Regions from separate parts of the Pseudarthrobacter sp. NIBRBAC000502771 genome, predicted to be linked through region 2. Evidence: riboswitches for the same ligand, from Rfam matches in the RefSeq annotation. Region 2 holds a riboswitch; the other holds the start of a gene.

Region 1 (7,147 bases), 420 kb from region 2:
TGGTTCCTAACTAAGCAGGTGTTTGGTTGGGTGGGAAGGGAGCAGGACATCCTCTGCGTGCTCGGTCGCGAAGACGCCCGCTAAGCGGACGTGACGCTCCCTTAGACGCACGCTGCCGGATGCCCCGCCCACTCCGCAAGCACGTCACCAAGGCGGGGTGCGCACAAGGGCCGGCGGACCCGGACTTTTCGAAAGCCTGCGTCAAAGCGACGAAGGAGCAGCAGGCGTGAAAATGTCCGGTCCGCCGTCGCGAAGGTGACCACGGAGGGGCACCAAAAGCTACTTGGCGCGGCGATAGAACGGGAGGTCGACCACTTCGAACGGTTCTGCCTTGCCGCGGAGATCGATGTCCAAGGCCGTGCCGGGTGCCGAGTAATCGACGTGGACGTAGGCCATGGCGATCGGGTAGCCGAGGGTGGGCGATGGCTGGCCGGAGGTGACTTCACCGACTGTGTCCCCGTCCTTGAGTACGGGGTAGTGGGCCCGGCCTGCGCGGCGGCCCTTGCCTTTGAGGCCCACGAGGCGGCGGCCGGAGGTGCTGCCGGCGCCGGCTTCCTTCTTTGCTGCCAGCGCGGCCTTGCCAACGAAGTCGCCCTCCTTGGAGAGTGCGACGACGGGGCCCAGGCCGGCAGCGAACGGGTCACCCTGCAGCGACAGTTCGTTGCCGTACAGCGGCATCCCCGCTTCCAGGCGGAGGGAGTCGCGGGAGGCGAGGCCGGCGGGGGTCAGTTCCCCGTCGTCGGCGATGGCGGCCAGTGCCTGCCACAGTGCCGGGGCGTCATCGTTGGCCACGAAGATCTCGAACCCGTCCTCACCGGTGTACCCGGTGCGCGCGAGCAGGAGTTCCTTGCCGGCCCCGCCCACCAGGAACGGAACCTCCACGGCGGCGTAGTACTTCAGGTCCACCACCAGGGAGTGTTGTGCGGCCGGGACCAGGCGCAACAGGAGTTCCTGGGCCTTGGGGCCCTGCACCGCGATCAGCGATGTACGGGCCGAGGCGTCCTCCACCAGCACGTCAAACCCTGCGGCGCGTTCCTGAAGGGCTGCCGCCACCACTGCGGCGTTACCCGCGTTGGGCACCACCAGGAAGACGTCGGTGCCGTCTTCAGCGGCGGGACGGCGGTAGGTGATGAGGTCGTCGATGATGCCGCCGTCCTCGTTGCAGATCAGCGAGTACTTGGCCTTGCCCACGGCCATGGCGGAGATCTTTCCCACCAGGGCAAAGTCGAGGAAGGCGGCAGCCTGCCGCCCGGTGACCCAGACTTCGCCCATGTGGGAGAGATCGAACAGGCCCGCAGCTTTGCGGACGGCGTGGTGCTCGGCCAGTTCGGAGCTGTACTTGAGCGGCATCTGCCAGCCGCCGAAGTCGGTGAAGGAAGCGCCCAGCTTCTTGTGTTCGTCGTAAAGGGCGGTGTATTTCTCAGTCACGGTGCCGGTCCTTCAGTTTTCGAACTCTTCGAGCGGCGGGCAGGAGCAGATGAGGTTCCGGTCTCCGGCGGCGCCATCGATCCGGCCCACCGGCGGGAAGTACTTGTCCTGCTTGTGGTGGGCAGGGAACGCGGCCTGCTCGCGCGGGTAGGCACGGTCCCAGTCGGAGCTGACGACGGCGGCTGCCGTGTGGGGTGCGCGCCGCAAGGGTGAATCCGCCACGGCAAAGTCGCCATTGGCCACCTGGTCGATCTCCCTGCGGATGGTGATCATGGCCTCGATGAAGCGGTCGATCTCGGCCAGGTCCTCGGACTCGGTGGGCTCCACCATCAGGGTGCCCGCTACGGGGAACGAAAGGGTGGGGGCGTGGAAACCGAAGTCGATCAGCCGCTTGGCCACATCCTCGGCGGTGACGCCGGTCCTGGCTGTGAGTTCGCGCAGGTCCAGGATGCATTCATGCGCCACGAGGCCACCTTCGCCGGTGTAGAGGACCGGGAAGTAGTCGTTCAGCCTGGCAGCGACGTAGTTGGCCGCCAGCAGCGCGGACTTGGTGGCCTGAGTCAGGCCTTCCCCGCCCATGAGCTTCACGTAGGCCCAGGAGATCGGCAGCACACCCGCCGAACCGAACCGGGACGCCGAGATGGCTACCCCGTGGCCTTCCTCATGCGCTGCCTTGTTCGCGTCGCCGGGCATGAACGGTGCCAGGTGGGCCTTCGCCGCGACCGGCCCGACGCCGGGTCCCCCGCCGCCGTGCGGGATGCAGAAGGTCTTGTGCAGGTTCAGGTGGGACACATCCCCGCCGAACTTGCCCGGCTGGGCCAGGCCCACCAGGGCGTTCAGGTTGGCGCCGTCGACGTAGACCTGGCCACCGGCAGCATGGACGGCCTCGCAGATCTCGGTCACGTCCGCATCGTAGACGCCGTGGGTGGACGGGTAGGTGATCATGATCGCCGAGAGGACGTCCTTGTTCGCCTCGATCTTGGCCGTCAGGTCATCGTGATTGATGGTGCCGTCCGCGGCGGTGGCAACCACTACGACCTTCATGCCGGCCAGGACGGCGGAGGCAGCGTTGGTGCCATGGGCCGAGGCCGGGATCAGGCAGACGTTGCGCTGCTGCTCGCCGCGGGAGTGGTGGTACCCGCGGATAGCCAGCAGCCCGGCCAGTTCGCCCTGGGAGCCCGCGTTGGGCTGGATGGACACCTGGTCATACCCGGTGATCGTGGTCAGGTCCGCTTCCAGGTCCGCGATGAGTTCGCGCCAGCCTTCGGTCTGGGAGTCCGGGGCGAAGGGGTGGATGGAGGCAAACTCCGGCCAGGAGATGGCTTCCATCTCGGCGGTGGCGTTCAGCTTCATGGTGCACGAGCCCAGCGGGATCATGGTGCGGTCCAGCGCGAGGTCCCGGTCCGACAGCTTCCGGATGTAGCGCAGGAGCTGGGTTTCGGACCGGTACGTGTTGAAGACCGGGTGCTGCAGGTAGTCGGAGGAACGCTCCACGGCGGCCTCCAGCACAAAGCCCTGGCCCTCGCCGCGGATCCCGGCAACGGTGGCGCCAAAGACGTCGGCAACCTCGGCGACGATGGCCGGCGTCGTGGTTTCATCCAGGGAAATGCCCACGGTGTCGGCGTCGACGGGACGCAGGTTGATCCCGCGTGCTTCGGCGGCGGCGACAATCGCGGCAGCGCGTCCCGGGACCCGGACCGTCAGGGTGTCGAAAAAGCTCGTGTGCAGCACCTCCACACCGGCACCCGCCAGCGAGGCCGCCAGTGTTCGTGCATGGCCGTGGGCGGTTTCCGCGATCGCCTTCAGCCCGTCGGGGCCGTGGTAGACGGCGTACATGGAGGAGACGATGGCCAGGAGGGCCTGCGCGGTGCAGATGTTGGACGTGGCCTTTTCGCGGCGGATGTGCTGCTCGCGCGTCTGCAGCGCGAGGCGGTACGCGGGCATCCCTGCGTCGTCCTTGGACACGCCCACCAGGCGGCCGGGCATGGAACGCTCCAGGCCCTTGCGGACGGCCATGTAGGCGGCGTGCGGCCCGCCGAAGAACAGCGGCACCCCGAAACGCTGCGTGGAGCCGACGGCGATGTCGGCGCCCTGCTCGCCGGGAGGCGTTATCAGGGTCAGGGCCAGCAGGTCGGCGGCCACGGTAACCAGCGCACCGCGGTCCTTCGCCGCCGCAATGGTGGCGGACTGATCCCAGACCCGGCCTGAGGCGCCGGGCTGCTGGAGCACGATCCCGTTGATCGCACCTTCAGGGAGGCCCTTGGACAGGTCGGCAACCTCAACCTCGAAGCCGAGCGCCTCGGCGCGGCCCTTGACGATGGCAATGGTCTGCGGCAGCACGTCAATGTCCAGGACGGTCTTGCCGTCGTGGGCGTCTTTGGTCTTGTTGGCGCGGCGCATGAGCAGCACCGCTTCGGCCACGGCGGTGGCTTCATCCAGCAGGGAGGCGTTGGCGATGGGCAGGCCCACCAGGTCCTGGACCATGGTCTGGAAGTTCAGGAGTGCCTCAAGCCGGCCCTGGGAAATTTCGGGCTGGTACGGGGTGTAGGCGGTGTACCAGGCCGGGGCCTCGAGGATGTTCCGGCGGATCACGGCAGGGGTGATGGTGTCGTAGTAGCCCTGGCCAATCATCTGGACCGCGGTCTTGTTCTTGGCGGCCAGCCGGCGCAATTCAGCAAGCACCTCAACCTCACTGAGGGCATCCTGCAGGCGGAGGGCCGTGTCCTGGCGGATGACCTTGGGCACGGCGGTGTCCACCAGGGAATCGACCGTGCCGTAGCCCACGGCTTTGAGCATGGTGTCGGCGTCGTCCTGGCGGCGTGCGCCAATGTGGCGGTCTACGAAGGTGGTGGAGGTTGGGGTAACCGACACGAAGGAACTCCATTTATTCAGGCGGCGCAGGGTACGCCACAGCTATTCGGGTCCCTCCCCGCTCTGTATTGGACCTGAGAGTTTCCGCGTCGCCTGCCTGCGCAGGAACCGCTTGCACCGTCGGTGAGCACAACAGCCGTTCCGCTTCCCCCAAGGGAGGCCGGACAACTGCCTGCTGCTTTCCAGAGGTGCCTCGCCGCGGCGGTACAGGGGCCTGCGAGATTCCTGGGGAGGATTTGCTCCTACGGCGCCTGCCTGTACTTCCGGCAGAACTCTCCCGCCGCAGATCAAAGGCTATTCATTTGTTGGATCATGACGGCCGGTGACAGCCCTCACAACTCTCCATTGTCCTACGCCAGAAGCCCTCCGGCAAATGGAAAACTACCTGCGGAGCCGTTCCAACGCGGCCAGGAGTTCCTCCACGTCAGCGGCTGCTCCGCCTTCCGGCGCAGGGCCCACGGAAAGCATGGCATTGAAGTACAAACCGTCACCCATATACAGGACAGCCCTGGCCAGGCCGGGCCCCACATCCGCAGCAATCTCGTCCAGCCACCGCTGCTGGATGGCGGCGAACCGGCGGCGGGTCTCCTCATGCGCCACCTCGGCAAGCCGCGTGGCGGCCACAATGACCCGGTCCAGAGGAGTATCCGCCCAGACAGAGGAACGGATGAAATACGCGGCGGCACCTTCGCTGGCCGAAGCCATCGCGTCGGCATCCGCCTTGGCCAACCCCTCAAGGCGGTCCAGCAGCACGGCGATGAGCGCTTCCTTGTTGGGAAAGTGGTAGAGGAGGCCACCTTTGGACACCCCGGCCTTACGGGCTACGGCGTCGAGGGTTGCAGCGCGCTCCCCCACTTCGATCAGCAGGGACTCGAAGGCGTCAAGGACCGCATCACGGGCTACAGGCTTTCGGGGCATGCCTTCCATCATGCCCTCCACCGGCAGGGAAGAAGGAATGCTTCGGTTTCAAACTATACCGTCCAGACGGTACAGTTATTACATGACGATCTCCATTCGCCCGGCCTCCTTACAAAGGGACAGCTCCGCCATGCGGCCACCGTGGCGGGATTGGCTCGCGTTGGGGCTGCTGATGTTTCCCGTGCTGCTGGTGGCAGTGGACAATACCGCCCTGACCTTCGCCCTGCCCGCCATCGCCCGCGCCCTGGAACCGACGGGCCTGCAGCTGCTGTGGATCGTGGACGCCTATCCACTGGTCCTGGCAGGGCTGCTGGTATCAATGGGAAGCCTCGGCGACCGGATTGGGCGGCGGCGGCTGCTGGTCGTCGGCAGCCTGGGCTTCGCAGGGCTGTCCGCCGCCACGGCATTCGCGCCCACCCCGGAGTGGCTGATCGCCGGCCGCGCGGCGCTCGGGTTCTTCGGCGCCATGCTGATGCCGTCCACCTTGTCGCTGATCCGGAACATTTTCCCGGAGCCCAACCGCCGGCGGATGGCCATTGCCATCTGGGCTGCCGGATTCTCCGGCGGCGCCGCCCTGGGCCCCATCCTCGGTGGATGGCTGGTGGAGCACTTCTGGTGGGGTGCCGTGTTCCTGGTGGCCGTGCCACTCATGCTGCCCCTGCTGGCGCTGGGGCCGGCCTTCATTCCGGAGTCCAGGGATCCCGCGCCGGGAAGAGCGGACATTCCCAGCGTCCTGCTATCCATGCTGGTCATGGTGCCCGCCGTCTACGGCGTAAAGTCAGTAGCCACCGAAGGTCCGGGGCCGGCCGGGCTGGGAAGCATAGCCTTCGGCCTGGCCATGGGCATTGTGTTCGTGCGGCGCCAGCACCGGCTGGAGCACCCGCTGCTGGACATGTCACTATTCCGCAACAGGGTGTTCAGCATGGCCATCAGCGCCAACGTTTTGGCCCTGTTTTCCTTCAACGGGTTCATCCTTTTCCTTGCCCAGCACCTCCAACTCCTGGAGGGGATGACACCGTCGGCGGCGGGCATTGCCATGCTCCCGGCCCTGGCAGCCACAGTGACGGCAGGGCTGGTGGTGGTCCCGCTGGTCCGGAAGGTGCGTCCGGGGTACGTCGTGGCCGCGGGCCTGTCCTTCAGTGCCGTCGGCTACAGCATGGTGGCCTTCGGTAACGACGGCGGGGGCCCGCCCCTGCTGCTGGCAGCATTGCTGGTCCTGGCGCTGGGCGTAGGCACGGCGGAAACCATCTCGAACGACCTCATCCTCGGCTCGGCCCCGCCGGCGAAATCCGGCGCTGCGGCAGCGATTTCCGAGACGGGCTACGAGGTGGGATCGCTGCTGGGGACCGCGGTGCTGGGCTCCATCCTGACCGCGTCCTACCAGCAGAACCTCCGGCTGCCGGCGGGGCTGGAGGCCATGCTGCCCGGAACCTCGCTGCACAACGCCAGGGAAACGCTGGCCGGTGCGGTGGACGCAGCCAACCTGGTGCCGGCACCGCTCGCCGGAGCCCTCAAGGACGCTGCGGCGGCCGCCTTCGATTCCGGCGTGCACGTTACGGCGGCAATTGGGCTGGTCCTCATGGCGACGGCGGCAGTGCTCGCCGCCGTCGTCCTCCGGAAAGTGCCCAAAGCGGCTTAGCGGAACATCCGCAGTATTGCCCGGACAACAGCCAGGCGTCCGGCGCGGCGGGATCCGCCGGCGCCGGACGCCCGTGTGGACTGCCCGCTACTTGGAGTCGGCCGCGGTGACCTTGGCGGTGGGCTTCATGTTTTCCGCCTGCACCATCCAGGCGAACTGCTCCAGCCGGGCGATGAACTCGTGCAGGAGGTCCGCGGAGGTGGGGTCTTCCTCATCCACTTCGTCATGGACCTTGCGCATGGTGCCCACGGCCGCTTCCATGGCAGCGACGATCCGCTCGATGGCATCCGC
Region 2 (7,147 bases):
CTGGCGGCCCAATTCGTCGTCGATCTTGGCGGCGATTTCGGGGTCCAACGCGGACAGGTCCGCGTTGAGGCTCGGGGAGACTACCTGCTCGAACACTGCGGTGTCAGCGGGGGCACTCACAGTTCGCCGCCGTTCGCTTCGGCGTATTCCTCTGCGGACAGCAGCGGGCCCTCTTCGGTGACGGTGACCTTGAAGAGCCAGCCGGCGCCGTACGGATCGTTGTTGATCACGGCAGGGTCGCTGACGACGTCGTCGTTGACTTCCGTGACCTCGCCCGTGACAGGGGAGTACAGGTCCGAGACGGACTTGGTGGACTCGATCTCGCCACAGGTCTCGCCGGCCGTCACGGTGGAGCCAACCTCGGGCAGGTCCACGTAGACGATGTCGCCCAGTGCTTCGGCGGCAACAGCGGACACGCCAACCACGGACGGACCGGAGCCGTCAGCGGCGATCCATTCGTGCTCGGCGGAATACTTCAGTTCGGCGGCAACTTTAGCCATGGTGTTTTTCCTTAAGTTTGGGGTTCAAGAGTGGGGAAGCGCGAAGCTACTTTTGGCGCTTGTAGAACGGCAGGGCGACAACCTCGAAGGGCTCGGCCTTGCCGCGCAGGTCCACGTCCAGTGCGGTGCCCAGCCCGGCGTGCTCGACGTCGACGTAGGCCAGTGCTACAGGGTAGCCCAGGGTGGGGCTGGGCTGGCCGGAGGTCACCTCGCCCACCACGTTGCCGTCCTTGAGGACCGGGTAGCCACCACGGCCCGCGCGCCGGCCGAGGCCCTTCAGGCCGACGAGCTTGCGCTTGGAGCCGGACTCCTTGGCTGCCTCGAGTGCGGCCCGTCCCACGAAGTCGCCTTCCTTGGACTTGAGCGCAACGACGGGGCCAAGGCCGGCGTCGAACGGTGAACGCTCCAGGGACAGCTCATTGCCATAGAGCGGCATGCCGGCCTCGAGGCGGAGTGAGTCGCGGGACGCAAGACCGCACGGGATGATGCCGAACTCTTCGCCGGCCTGGGCCACGGACTCCCACAGGGAAGCGGCGCCTTCATTGGGCAGGAAGAGCTCAAAGCCGTCTTCGCCGGTGTAGCCCGTCCGGGCCAGGATGACGTCCTGGCCGGCGATGGTCAGCTCGTTGAACGCGTAGTACTTCAGGCCGGTGACCAGGGCGTGCTGGGATTCATCCGTGAGCTTGAGCAGGATGGCCTCGGCGTTGCGTCCCTGGACTGCGACGAGGGAGGTGGCCGACGAAGCGTCCTCCACCTTGACGTCGAAGTTAACTGCCCGTTCCGCGAGGGCTGCCGCCACGGTGGGGGCGTTGCCGGCGTTGGGGACCACCAGGTATTTTTCGTCGCCGAAACGGTAGGTGATGAGGTCATCGATGATGCCGCCGTCCTCGTTGCAGATCAGCGAGTACTTGGCCTTGCCATCCGCGATGGCGGACAACTTGCCCACCAGGGCGTAATCCAGGAAGGCGCCGGCTTCGGGGCCGGTGACCCAGACTTCGCCCATGTGGGAGAGATCGAACAGGCCCGCAGCTTTGCGGACGGCGTGGTGCTCGGCCAGTTCGGAGCTGTACTTGAGCGGCATCTGCCAGCCGCCGAAGTCGGTGAAGGAAGCTCCCAGCTTCTTGTGCTCTTCGTAGAGAGCCGTGTAGTTCTCAGTCATTGGGGGATCCTTAGTTTTCGAACTCGGACAGCGGCGGGCAGGAGCAGATCAGGTTCCGGTCTCCACCGGCACCGTCGATCCGGCCCACCGGCGGGAAGTACTTGTCCTGCTTGAGGTGGTGGACGGGGAAGACAGCCTGTTCGCGGCTGTACTGACGGGTCCATTCGGAGTTCACGACGGCGGACGCGGTGTGGGGTGCGTTGCGCAGCGGGGAGTCCTGCACAGAGAAGTCGCCGTTGGCCACCTGGTCAATTTCCTTGCGGATGGTGATCATGGCCTCGATGAAGCGGTCGATCTCGGCCAGGTCCTCGGACTCGGTGGGCTCCACCATCAGCGTGCCGGCCACCGGGAACGCCAGGGTGGGGGCGTGGAAACCGTAGTCGATGAGGCGCTTGGCCACATCCTCCGCGGTGACACCGGTCCTGGCCGTGAGTTCGCGCAGGTCCAGGATGCATTCGTGCGCCACGAGGCCACCTTCGCCGGTGTAGAGGACCGGGAAGTAGTCGTTCAGGCGCACGGCGACGTAGTTCGCAGCGAGCAATGCTGCCTTGGTGGCCTGGGTCAGGCCTTCCCCGCCCATGAGCTTCACGTAGGCCCAGGAGATCGGAAGGACTCCGGCGGAGCCGAAGTTCGAGGCGCTGATTGCCACGCCGTGGCCTTCTTCATGCGCTGCCTTGTTCGCGTCGCCGGGCATAAACGGTGCCAGGTGGGCCTTCGCCGCGACCGGCCCGACGCCGGGTCCCCCGCCGCCGTGCGGGATGCAGAAGGTCTTGTGCAGGTTCAGGTGGGACACATCCCCGCCGAACTTGCCCGGCTGGGCCAGGCCCACCAGGGCGTTCAGGTTGGCGCCGTCAACGTAGACCTGGCCGCCGGCAGCATGGACGGCCTCGCAGATCTCAGTCACGTCCGCATCGTAGACGCCGTGGGTGGACGGGTAGGTGATCATGATGGCCGAGAGGACGTCTTTGTTCGCCTCGATCTTTGCGTACAGGTCCTCGTGGTCAATCGTTCCATCCGCAGCCGTGGCAACGACGACGACCTTCATGCCGGCCAGGACGGCGGAGGCGGCGTTGGTGCCGTGGGCCGAGGCCGGGATCAGGCAAACGTTGCGCTGGGTGTCGCCGTTCGCGCGGTGGTAGCCGCGGATGGCCAGCAGGCCGGCCAGCTCGCCCTGGGACCCGGCGTTGGGCTGGAGGGACACCTGGTCGTAGCCGGTGATTTCCGCCAAGTCGGCTTCCAGGCCACTGATCAGTTCACGCCAGCCTTCGGTCTGGGAGTCCGGGGCGAAGGGGTGGATGGAGGCGAACTCCGGCCAGGAGATGGCTTCCATCTCGGCGGTGGCGTTCAGCTTCATGGTGCACGAGCCCAGCGGGATCATGGTGCGGTCCAGCGCGAGGTCCCGGTCAGAGAGCTTGCGGATGTAGCGCAGCAGCTGGGTTTCGGACCGGTGGGTGTTGAACACCGGGTGCTGCATGTACTCGGAGGTGCGGAGCACCTCTGCGGGCAGTTCGAAGCCCTCGGCGTCCACCACGGGGCCGGCACCGAAGGCGACGGCGATCGCGGACAGGATTTCCGGCGTCGTGGTTTCATCCACGGACACGCCGATGGTGTCGGCATCAATATGCCGCAGGTTGATCCCGCGTGCTTCAGCAGCGGTGATGACCTTGGCGGCCTTGCCGGGAACGGAGACCGTGACTGTGTCGAAGAACGTCTCAGTGGCCAGTTCCCGGCCTGCGACCTTGAGGGTGGTGGCCAGGGCGCGGGCGTTGTTGTGGACGCGCTCGGCGATGGCCTTCAGTCCGTCCGGGCCGTGGTAGACGGCGTAGAAGGAGGACACGATGGCCAGCAGGGCCTGCGCGGTGCAGATGTTGGACGTGGCCTTTTCGCGGCGGATGTGCTGCTCGCGCGTCTGCAGCGCCAGGCGGTAGGCCGGGAGGCCGGCGTCGTCCTTGGACACGCCCACCAGGCGGCCGGGCATGGAACGCTCCAGGCCCTTGGCCACGGCCATGTAGGCGGCGTGCGGGCCGCCGAAGAACAGCGGCACCCCGAAACGCTGGGTGGAGCCGACGGCGATGTCGGCGCCCTGCTCGCCCGGAGGCGTGATCAGGGTCAGTGCCAGCAGGTCGGCGGCGACGGTAACCAGTGCACCGCGCTGCTTCGCCTCGGCGATCACGCCTGCGTGGTTGAAGACGCGGCCGGAGACGCCGGGTTGCTGGAGCACGATCCCGTTGATGGCACCTTCAGGGAGTCCCTTGGACAGGTCGGCAACCTCAACCTCGAAGCCGAGCGCCTCGGCGCGGCCTTTGACGATGGCGATGGTCTGGGGCAGGACGTCGGCGTCCAGGACGGTCTTGCCGTCGCGGGCGTCCTTGTTTTTGTTGGCGCGGCGCATCATCAGCACGGCCTCGGCCACGGCGGTGGCTTCGTCCAGCAGGGAGGCGTTGGCGATGGGCAGGCCCACCAGGTCCTGGACCATGGTCTGGAAGTTCAGGAGTGCCTCGAGCCGGCCCTGGGAAATTTCGGGCTGGTACGGGGTGTAGGCGGTGTACCAGGCCGGGGCCTCGAGGATGTTCCGGCGGATCACGGCAGGGGTGATGGTGTCGTAGTAGCCCTGGCCGATCATCTGGACCGCGGTCTTGTTCTTGGCGGCCAGCCGGCGCAATTCAGCAAGCACCTCAACCTCGCTGAGGGCGCCCTTGAGCGCGAGCGGCTTGGACTGGCGGATCGAATTGGGGACGGCGATGTCCACAAGGCCGTCAACGCTGTCGTAGCCAACGGCCTTGAGCATGGTGTCCACGTCAGCCTGGCGGCGTGCACCGATGTGCCGGTCCGCAAAGACAGACGGTTGGGATTGAATCGTCATGAGGAACTCCAGGATTGGCCGGCCACGGGTGGCTCGGCATGGATCGGGTCCCTCCCCGCTCTGTATTGGACCTGAGAGATTCCGCAAACCCAGCCAGGGCCTGCTTGCACCGTCGGTGAGTACTGCCGGAGCAGCACTGCTTTCCAGAGTCGCCTCGCCGTGACGGTACATGGGCCTGAGAGATTCCTGGGGAGGATTTGCTCCTACGGCGCCTGCCCGGTGATGGCCGGGAGAACTCTCCCGCCACAGCTCGAAAGGCTTATTGAAATGTGGGTGATTCGGCTCACAAGTTACAGGATGGCGGCACGGGGAGCAAATCGGTCCGTCATGAAGCACGCAGGCGGGACCGTTACGCAGATGCTGTCATGGCGGGCTTGACTTTTGTTCGTGACCGACGCCACACTGAACCCCGTGATCCGGCCGGGCAGCGGAACTGGCCCAAAGAACGCTGGGCGCTCCGTCGCCGGCTGTGATTGCCGGAGGCCCAAAAATGCGCCGTGCGGCTTGAAGTCCACAGCGGATGCACTCCGATAACTGAACACTGATTTACCAATCAACGCTTTTGACCTGCGGCGGGAGAGCCCTGCCGGTACGTTCAGCAGGCGCCGTAGGAGCAAACCCTCCCCAGGAAACTCTCAGGCCCACGTACCGCCGCGGTGAGGCAACTCTGGAAAGCAGCCAGGCCCTGTCCTGGCTCACCGACGGTGCAAGCACGCCATCCCGGCGAGTGGAAACTCTCAGGTCCAAGACAGAGCGGGGAGGAAATCCAATCTTTGCGACACCCCGGGTGCCGCTCGAACGATGGAGTTCCTCAATGACGACCCATTCCCCGACGTCCCCCGGCGGCGGAGCCCCGCACCTGGAGCGGCAGCTCAGCAACCGCCACATCCAACTGATCGCCATCGGCGGCGCAATCGGCACCGGCCTGTTCATGGGTTCCGGCAAGACTATCTCGGCAGCCGGCCCCTCGGTGATCTTCGTATACATGATCATCGGCTTCATGCTGTTCTTCGTCATGCGTGCCATGGGTGAACTGCTGCTCAGCAACCTCAACTACAAGTCCTTCAGCGATTTCGCCGCAGACCTGCTGGGCCCGTGGGCCGGCTTCTTTACGGGCTGGACCTACTGGTTCTGCTGGGTCATCACCGGCATCGCCGATGTCATCGCCATCGCCGGCTACTCCCGGGAACTGTGGCCCGGGGTGCCCCTGTGGATCCCCGGCCTGGCCACCGTAGCCATCCTTCTCCTGCTGAACCTCACCACCGTCAAGGCCTTTGGCGAAACCGAGTTCTGGTTCGCGCTCATCAAGATCATTGCCATTGCTGCGCTGATCATCGTTGGCCTGTTCATGATCTTCACCGGTTTCCAGTCCGACGCCGGCCCTGCCACCTTCACCAACCTGTGGAGCCACGGCGGATTCTTCCCGAACGAGTTCATGGGCTTCGTGGCGGGCTTCCAGATCGCCGTCTTCGCCTTCGTGGGAATCGAACTGGTGGGTACCACCGCCGCCGAGGCCAAGAACCCGGAGCGGAACCTGCCCAAGGCCATCAACTCCATCCCCATCCGCGTGCTCCTCTTCTACGTAGGCGCCCTCATCATCCTGATGGCAGTCACCCCCTGGACCGAGTTCAGGGCCGGCCACAGCCCCTTCATCGCCATGTTCTCGCTGGCAGGCCTGGGTGCCGCAGCCACCATCGTCAACCTCGTGGTGCTGAGCTCCGCGATGTCCTCCGCGAACTCCGGCATCTACTCGACCTCCCGCATGGTCTTCGGCCTTGCCCAGGAAGGCGACGCTCCCGACGTCTTTGGCAAACTGTCCCGGCGGAAGGTGCCCCAGAACGCACTGTTCCTCTCCTGCGTGCTGCTGCTGTCCGGCGTCGTCCTCATGTATGCGGGCCAGGACGTGGGCAAGGCCTTCGACATGGTTACCACCGTCTCAGCTGTCTGCTTCGTCTTTGTCTGGTCGATCATCCTGGCCAGCTACATCGCCTTCCGCCGCCGCCGGCCGCACCTGCATGAAGCATCGAAGTTCAAAATGCCCGGCGGTGTTGCCATGGTCTGGGTTGTCTTCGCCTTCTTCGCTTTCGTGATCTGGACCCTCACCACTCAGCCGGACACCCTGGTGGCCCTGCTGGTCACGCCGGTCTGGTTCGTCCTGCTGGGCGCCGCTTGGTTCGTCCTCCGCCGCCGGCCCGCACACCAGGCCCGATTCGCCACGTTCCAGGCTGAACTACAGGCAGACCAGGACTTCACTGACGCCGCATCCGGGAATGCCGTCCGTCCTGGTGCCGCCGCAGAAGCGGGGGAAGAGCGGGTCAAGCGGTGATCGGCACGGAAGCCCGCGTGTCGCAGGCCAGCACGGCCGAGGCCGGGCAGCGCCAGGCCGTGGCTCCGGAAACGGGCAAGGAATTCGTCCTGACATTCCATTGCCCGGATGCGCTCGGCATCGTCCAGGCGGTGGCGGCCTACCTGCTGGAGCAGGAATGCTACATCGTGGACATCAAGCAGTTCGGGGACCGCGCGAGCGGCAGGTTCTTCATGCGGATCCACGTCACCGCGCAGGTAGAGGTGGAACTCGACCGCCTCCGGGCCGGTTTTGAGCAGGTGGCCCGGGAGTGGCAGATG

Evidence for each region. A riboswitch is a leader RNA that binds a small molecule or an ion and turns the genes downstream of it on or off. The one in region 2 is predicted to bind glycine.
Region 1: it holds a riboswitch for glycine, as region 2 does, so the genes downstream of both, gcvP (aminomethyl-transferring glycine dehydrogenase) here and gcvP (aminomethyl-transferring glycine dehydrogenase) in region 2, are expected to answer to the same signal.

Annotation. Positions count from the first base shown of each region.
Region 1 is NZ_CP041187.1:198,714-205,860, forward strand. It holds gene gcvT (glycine cleavage system aminomethyltransferase GcvT) at 280-1,428, opposite strand; gene gcvP (aminomethyl-transferring glycine dehydrogenase) at 1,441-4,299, opposite strand; glycine riboswitch at 4,492-4,589, opposite strand; gene NIBR502771_RS00925 (TetR/AcrR family transcriptional regulator) at 4,681-5,217, opposite strand; gene NIBR502771_RS00930 (MFS transporter) at 5,300-6,856, shown strand; gene NIBR502771_RS00935 (Dps family protein) at 6,944-7,147, opposite strand, start outside.
Region 2 is NZ_CP041187.1:623,069-630,215, reverse strand. It holds gene glyA (serine hydroxymethyltransferase) at 1-120, opposite strand, end outside; gene gcvH (glycine cleavage system protein GcvH) at 117-500, opposite strand; gene gcvT (glycine cleavage system aminomethyltransferase GcvT) at 547-1,659, opposite strand; gene gcvP (aminomethyl-transferring glycine dehydrogenase) at 1,670-4,522, opposite strand; glycine riboswitch at 4,676-4,775, opposite strand; glycine riboswitch at 5,086-5,183, shown strand; gene cycA (D-serine/D-alanine/glycine transporter) at 5,337-6,848, shown strand; gene purU (formyltetrahydrofolate deformylase) at 6,908-7,147, shown strand, end outside.